Regions from separate parts of the uncultured Agrobacterium sp. genome, predicted to be linked through region 3. Evidence: riboswitches for the same ligand, from Rfam matches in the RefSeq annotation. Region 3 holds a riboswitch; each other region holds the start of a gene.
The links. A riboswitch is a leader RNA that binds a small molecule or an ion and turns the genes downstream of it on or off. The one in region 3 is predicted to bind thiamine pyrophosphate.

Region 1 (2,261 bases), 150 kb from region 3:
TGACCTCGACCATTGCGCCCGCCAATCCGGATGCGCCGGATGGCCGCTGGATCGAATATGCAGGCGGCTATTCCGACATGATGGCGCAGCGTAAGGGTGCGGCAGAAGACAAGAAGCGCTCGGACAAGCAGGAGAAGGCGAAAGTCTCGGCCAATGCCGCTCCCGCTACTGAACCTGCAAAGGGCAAGGGCAAGCTGTCCTTCAAGCAGAAATTTGCGCTGGAAAATCTGCCGAAGGAAATGGAAAAGCTGCAGCAAGAAATCGCCAAGCGCGAAGAGCGAATGGCCGATCCGCAGCTTTTCGCCAAGGACCCCGGCGCTTTCAACAAGCTGGCGGAGGAAATGGCAAAGCTTCGCCAAAAGCTGGAGGTCATGGAGGAAGAATGGCTGGAGCTTGAGATGCTGCGCGAAGAGATGGAAGGCTAGGCCTCTTTGACAGGCGCGTAAATATGGGCTCTGCTTTGTTCCAACAGGGAGGAGCCCGCCCATGCGCATGATCTTCGTCAATATGCCGGTCAAGAATATCGAGACATCGAAAGCCTTCTTCACCGCGCTCGGCTTCAGTTTCAATCCGGAATATTCGGATGAGCGCACGCTGTGCATGATCGTCGAGAAGAACATCTTCGTCATGCTGCTTCAGGAGGAGCGGTTTCGCGATTTCATCAATGGCGAGATTGCCGATGCAAAGAGCAGCACGGAAGTTCTGACCTGCCTATCCGCCTCCAGCCGTGAGGAAATCGACAGCATGTTGAAAACGGCACTCTCTTCCGGCGGGCAGGAGTGGAAGCCGGTACAGAATCAAGGCTTCATGTATGCAGGCAGCTTCCAGGATCCAGACGGCCACGTCTGGGAACTCGTGCATATGACGGAGCAGGCATAGCTTCTCGCGTCTTGCCAATAACCGATTGTCACATTACATCTTTTCTCGCTCTAACGGGGTGCTTTGTCTTTCGGGACAAGGCTGAGAGGCGAATGCCAACCCGAAGAACCTGATCCGGTTAACACCGGCGGAGGGATTAGACGGCTTCCATCCAGACGCCTATTCCCGTAACCCATTCGAGAAGGTGTCTGATGAACCCTCGTTTTTTGCTGTCCGGCCTCGTTGCCGCATCCTTCCTCCTGCCGGGCATCGCCTCTGCGCAGGATAAAAAAGTCCTCACCGTCTATACTTATGAGAGCTTCGTCTCCGAGTGGGGTCCAGGCCCAAAGGTGAAGGCAGCGTTCGAGAAGACCTGCGATTGCACCGTCAACTTCGTCGGCGTGGCCGATGGCGTGGCGCTCCTCAACCGGTTGAAGCTGGAAGGTGCGGGCTCCAAGGCGGATGTGGTGGTCGGTCTCGATACCAATCTTGTCGCCGAAGCCAAGGACACCGGGCTTTTCGAAGCGTCGGGTGTCGATGCTTCCGGGGCAAAAGTCCCAGGCGGCTTCAAGGATGACGTCTTCGTCCCATATGACTACGGCCACTTCGCCGTCATCTATGACACCCAGACGCTGAAGAACCCGCCCAAAAGCCTGAAAGAGCTGGTGGAGGGCGACCCGTCGCAGAAGATCGCCATTCAGGACCCTCGGACCTCGACGCCGGGTCTCGGCCTGCTGCTGTGGGTCAAGTCGGTCTATGGCGACAAGGCGCCGGAGGCTTGGACGAAGCTCAAGAACCGCGTTCTGACGGTCACGCCCGGCTGGTCGGAATCCTACGGTCTCTTCACCAAGGGCGAAGTGCCGATGGTGCTCTCCTATACCACCTCGCCCGCCTACCATATGGTGGCCGAGCACAGCGAGCGCTATCAGGCCGCAAGCTTCGAGGAAGGCCATTACATCCAGATCGAGGTCGCTGGCCTGTTGAAAAATGCGCCCGAAAAGGAGCTTGGCAAGAAATTCCTGGCTTTCATGCTTACGCCCGGCTTTCAGGATGCCATTCCGGAAAACAACTGGATGATGCCGGTCACTGCCACGTCGCAGCCGCTGCCGGATGCGTTCAGCAAGCTGGTGCAGCCGACCAAGACGTTCCTGATGTCGCCGGAAGAGGTGGCGAAGAACCGCAAGGCCTGGATCGATGAGTGGCTGACCGCGATGAGCGTGAAGTAAGCGCTAGGCGACGCCGCAGGTGATTGCGCGCAGCGACAGACGCAGGTTCTTGATGGGAGGCATGGCGGCATTCACCGCCGTGCTGCTCTTCATCGCGCTAGCGGTCGCGGCGCTTCTTTCCTCTGACAGCAATGCGGCGTCGAGCGCCCTCTTCGAACCCTATACGCTGCGCATCCT
Region 2 (2,261 bases), on a different contig from region 3:
AAAGCTATGGTTCGGCATGACGATCGACGACTTCTCGAGTGATGCCCGGCTACCGCTGCGCGATGCGATGATTGCGAAATTCGAAGACATCTGGCCGAAAGAAGAGCCACCAAAGCCGTATGGCCTGCGCCACCTCTATGCCGAAATCGCCTATCGCAACTTCGCCCCTGCCAATGTGACGAAGAACAGCTATTTTGCTGCCATCCTCGGCCACAACAACAATGATCTGGAAACCTCGCTCTCTTACATGACTTACGCGTTTCCGGAAGATGAACAGGAATCAAAAGCACGAGCCGAGCGCGTTGCGGACCGCACGATCCGCCAGATGATCACCGTCAATCAGATCCCTGGTATGGCGGGGGGATAAGCACACCTGCCCCGTCTCGCGAGCGTGTGCGCGTTACGGCGCTTTCGAATATCGCCGCGCAAGATACATTTCGACCACCGCGCGCGTCAGAAAAGACGCTAGGCCCACGATGATCGCCACCACCCGAATGCGGAACTCGTCTGCCTCGACTTCGGCATGACGCGTGTCCAGCAGCGTATGCTCCGTAACAGTGATTTCGCCGATGACGTCTCGAATACGATCCATCGTACCGACTGCCATATAGCCGATCTCATTGGTACGGGCAGCATTGGCGCCCACGTCGTCGTAGAGCGATATGGAATGCTTGAGTTCCTCAAGCTTCTTCTCGATCAGCTGATCCATCGCTTTGACGCGGGCGACCTGCCCGGAATTGTCCGATATGCGTGTCATCAATTGATTTTGAAGCAAGTGGAGGCGCTCCATCGCCTTTTCGTACGGGGCAAGGTAGCGCTTGTCGCCACTGACAAGATATCCCCTTTGCCCCGTTTCGGCGTCGTCGAGCGCAATCAACACATCTTTCGTGGTATCGATGGCTTCGTAGGTATGCACCACCATATCGTAGTGGTCGCTCAAAAGGTCATGGGTCCAACTCGTGGCAAGGATACCGGCCGCAACGACCACACCCACCGGGATTGATCGCAGCAGTGTGGGAAAGGTCAGATATTTCTGACGCAATGAGGCCCAGGACCAGTCAGACATCTTGCGGATATTCCATACACATGCTGTCCAAGCTCTTCAACATCACGCCGACGCCAACCGTTCACTCAGGTGGCAGCTTATTCTACCAGATCGTTCAACGCGATAATAATCACGAAGTTCAAAGCGGCAGCATCGGAATAGGAGCCATACGCGCCTCTCTCAAAAATCTTGACACGCCATCGCTTTTCTCATTTAGCTTGATCCATTCCGAGGGGAGCATCGAACGATGCTGAGACGGCGCTGAGCCGGACCCTTGAACCTGATCCGGTTAATACCGGCGTAGGAACGGAACGGTCGCCGCCAGGCACAGCTTTCTTTCCATGCGCGCAGTTTATCCGGATCCGCAAAACGCGTATCTGGAGATGAACTGTTGAAGGCAAATATCCCCACTGCGGAGCAAGCGGCGCAACTCCTGAGCCGCGTGCGGGAGCACAGACCGCGTGTTCACTGCCTTATGAATACGGTGGTCCAGAAGTTCACTGCGGACGGCATCACAGCGATTGGCGGTATCCCCTCCATGACCTCTTCCGAGGAGGAAATCGAAAGCTTCGTCGTAAAGACCCACGCGTTGACGATCAATCTGGGGACACTGGACGCGGCCCGCCGCAAGGTCATTCGTATGGCCGTGGAGATCGCCAATCGCCACGGCAAGCCCTGGATCATAGATCCGGTCCACTGCGACTACTCTCCATCACGTTTGGATTTTGCACGTGAACTGAGCGGCCAGTCCCCCTCCATCGTGCGGGGTAATGCGGCGGAAATGGCGGTCATTGAGGATATTGACTGCGCGTTACGCATCCAGACCGGGGCGGTCGATCGCTTGAGTGACGCAGACCGCAAGATTCGGATCGTCAACGGTCACACCTTGATGGCGAAGGTGACAGGGACGGGCTGCCTTTCCGGTGGCGTCATCGCGGCCTTCATGGCCGTAGAGGAGGACGTCATGCTGGCGGCGGCATCGGCGCTCACCATAACGGGCGTTTCCGCGCAGATGGCCGCGAGACACGCAAACGGGCCAGGATCGTTCGAGGTCGCCTTTCTGGACGCGCTGTTCAATCTGACGCGCGAAGATATTCTCTCCCATGCCAGGATCGAACATGACGAAGATTGATTACCGGCTGAATGCCATCGTCGATGCCTCTCTCACCGACGTCGCGCCTCTTTCGCAACTGGCCGCAGTGGCGGCACGACATGG
Region 3 (2,261 bases):
TCGCGAAACACCTCCCAGGTCAGATCCTCGGCAATGCCATTGACCTTTTCCAGCGCCTGATAGAGCGGCACCGTGCCGATCGGCACCGGCGAGTTGCGGATGATCCACTCGCGGATATTGTGAATGTTGCGCCCGGTGGAGAGATCCATCACGGTATCGGCACCCCAGCGCGTGGCCCAGACCATCTTCTCCACCTCTTCCGCCATGGAGGAGGTAACGGCGGAGTTGCCGATATTGGCGTTGATCTTCACCAGAAAATTCCGCCCGATGATCATCGGCTCGGCTTCCGGATGGTTGATATTGGAGGGGATGATGGCGCGACCGAAGGCCACTTCCTGACGGACGAATTCCGGCGTGACGTGATCTGGAATATGCGCGCCGAAGCTTTCGCCATCGCGGAGAAGCTTCTCCTGCGCCGCCTCGCGTCCGAGATTTTCGCGGATGGCGATATATTCCATCTCCGGCGTGATGATGCCCGCCCGCGCATAGGCCAGCTGGGTGACGGCCTTGCCATCCTTGGCCCGCAGCGGCTGGTTGCGCACGGGAAATTCCGGCGTCAGCCTTTCGCCGGTGGCAAAGCCATTGTCTTCCGGCTTCACATGCCGGCCCTCATAGGCTTCGACATCGCCGCGTGCGATAACCCATTCTTGGCGCAGGCGCGGCAGACCTGCATCGATGTTCACCAGATGCGCGGGATCGGTATAGGGACCGGAGGAATCATAGACCGTGACCGGCGGCTCGCCAGCGGTGGGATGGACTGCAATTTCGCGCATCGGCACGCGGATATACGGGTGAAGAACGCCCGGCTTGTGCACCTTGGTGGAGGCCGGCAACGGACCGGTGGTAACGGTTGGGGTGAGGTTTTTAGCGGCAATGTTCATCGTGAGGCTCCAAAGCAAAACAGTGGAGACCCAGTTCGAGCATGAAGACGAAAAGCGCGGGGATAGACGTGATGACGGTTCCCCGGCGTTAAGCCGGTTCTGCCAGAATGCCCGCGTTTGCACCGTCCCTACGCCAGTATGAACTGGATCAGGTTCAACGGGTCACTGCGCGCTCTAGCAGTATCTCAGCCCCTTGCCGGGACCCCCCTGGTGAATGGCGCAATCAAAAACCTCATGGCGCCGATTGTCAAGCTGGCAGTCCACCTGCGCCAAAACTGCATAGCGCGCAAAGCAATGTCACTGGAAATTAACCGCTCCACTTATGACAATGTTATGGTTTTAAATGTAACCACGAAGAACGCTATGATGGCTCTAGTTTAGGGAGATGAGCTCAGATGAATTCTACTATCCGTGACGTGCTGGCAAAGTTTGGCCAGCTTCCCGTTTCCGTCGACACGCTTGCCGACGATGCCGATCTTTATGCGGCGGGCCTTTCCTCCTTCGCCTCCGTGCAATTGATGCTTGGCCTCGAAGAAGCCTTAGACATCGAATTTCCCGACAGCATGCTGAACCGCAAGTCCTTTGCCAGCATCACCGCCATCGAAACCACGGTCAAAGCCATCCTCGACGGGAAAGAGGCCGCCTGATGAACCTCGCCGTCGCGCCTCACCGTGAAGCACTGAGCGCCAGGGCGGCGCGGGTGGCGGCGATTGCCGCAAAACATGCCGACGTGGTGGATACCGAAGGCCGCTTCCCGAAGGAGGCTGTTGACGCGCTTCGACAGGAAAAACTGCTCGGCATCCAGGTTCCCGTTCACATGGGTGGCGAAGGCGCCACCATGCTGGAGCTTGCCGATATCTGCTCCATTCTCGGCCAGGCCTGTTCGGCAACGGCGATGATTTACGCTATGCACCACATCAAGGCCTCGAGCCTTGTGGAGCATGGCGAAGACAGCCAATGGCACAGCGCGTTCATGCGCCGCCTGTCAAACGAACAATTGCTGCTTGCCTCCGCCACCACCGAAGGCGGCATTGGCGGCAATCTTCGCAATTCCATCTGCGCCATCGAAGTGGATGGTGACATCTGCCGCCTGGAAAAGGACGCGACCGTCATTTCCTATGGCAGCGAAGCCGATGCCATTCTCATCACCTCGCGCAGCAACAAGGATGCCGCTCCCTCCGACCAGGTGATGACGGTGTTTCTGAAGCACCAGTACAGCCTGGAGCGCACCCACGTCTGGGATACGCTCGGCATGCGCGGCACCCGCTCCGACGGCTTCCTGTTCAAGGGCGAGGCTCCGGCGGAACAGATCTTTCCCAAGCCCTTTGCCGAAATCGCGGCCCAATCCATGCTGGCCACCTCGCATCTTCTGTGGAGCGG

Region 1: another riboswitch for thiamine pyrophosphate. It lies ahead of thiB (thiamine ABC transporter substrate binding subunit); the one in region 3 lies ahead of thiC (phosphomethylpyrimidine synthase ThiC).
Region 2: another riboswitch for thiamine pyrophosphate. It lies ahead of QZ869_RS06950 (hydroxyethylthiazole kinase); the one in region 3 lies ahead of thiC (phosphomethylpyrimidine synthase ThiC).

Annotation. Positions count from the first base shown of each region.
Region 1 covers NZ_CAJYTV010000017.1:200,036-202,296, forward strand. The annotation lists gene QZ869_RS16085 (ABC-F family ATP-binding cassette domain-containing protein) at 1-425, shown strand, start outside; gene QZ869_RS16090 (VOC family protein) at 487-879, shown strand; TPP riboswitch at 924-1,032, shown strand; gene thiB (thiamine ABC transporter substrate binding subunit) at 1,071-2,084, shown strand; gene thiP (thiamine/thiamine pyrophosphate ABC transporter permease ThiP) at 2,104-2,261, shown strand, end outside.
Region 2 covers NZ_CAJYTV010000008.1:301,725-303,985, forward strand. The annotation lists gene QZ869_RS06940 (telomere resolvase) at 1-367, shown strand, start outside; gene QZ869_RS06945 (CHASE3 domain-containing protein) at 401-1,066, opposite strand; TPP riboswitch at 1,267-1,369, shown strand; gene QZ869_RS06950 (hydroxyethylthiazole kinase) at 1,437-2,177, shown strand; gene thiE (thiamine phosphate synthase) at 2,164-2,261, shown strand, end outside.
Region 3 covers NZ_CAJYTV010000017.1:348,513-350,773, reverse strand. The annotation lists gene thiC (phosphomethylpyrimidine synthase ThiC) at 1-881, opposite strand, end outside; TPP riboswitch at 989-1,100, opposite strand; gene QZ869_RS16745 (acyl carrier protein) at 1,277-1,528, shown strand; gene QZ869_RS16740 (acyl-CoA dehydrogenase family protein) at 1,528-2,261, shown strand, end outside.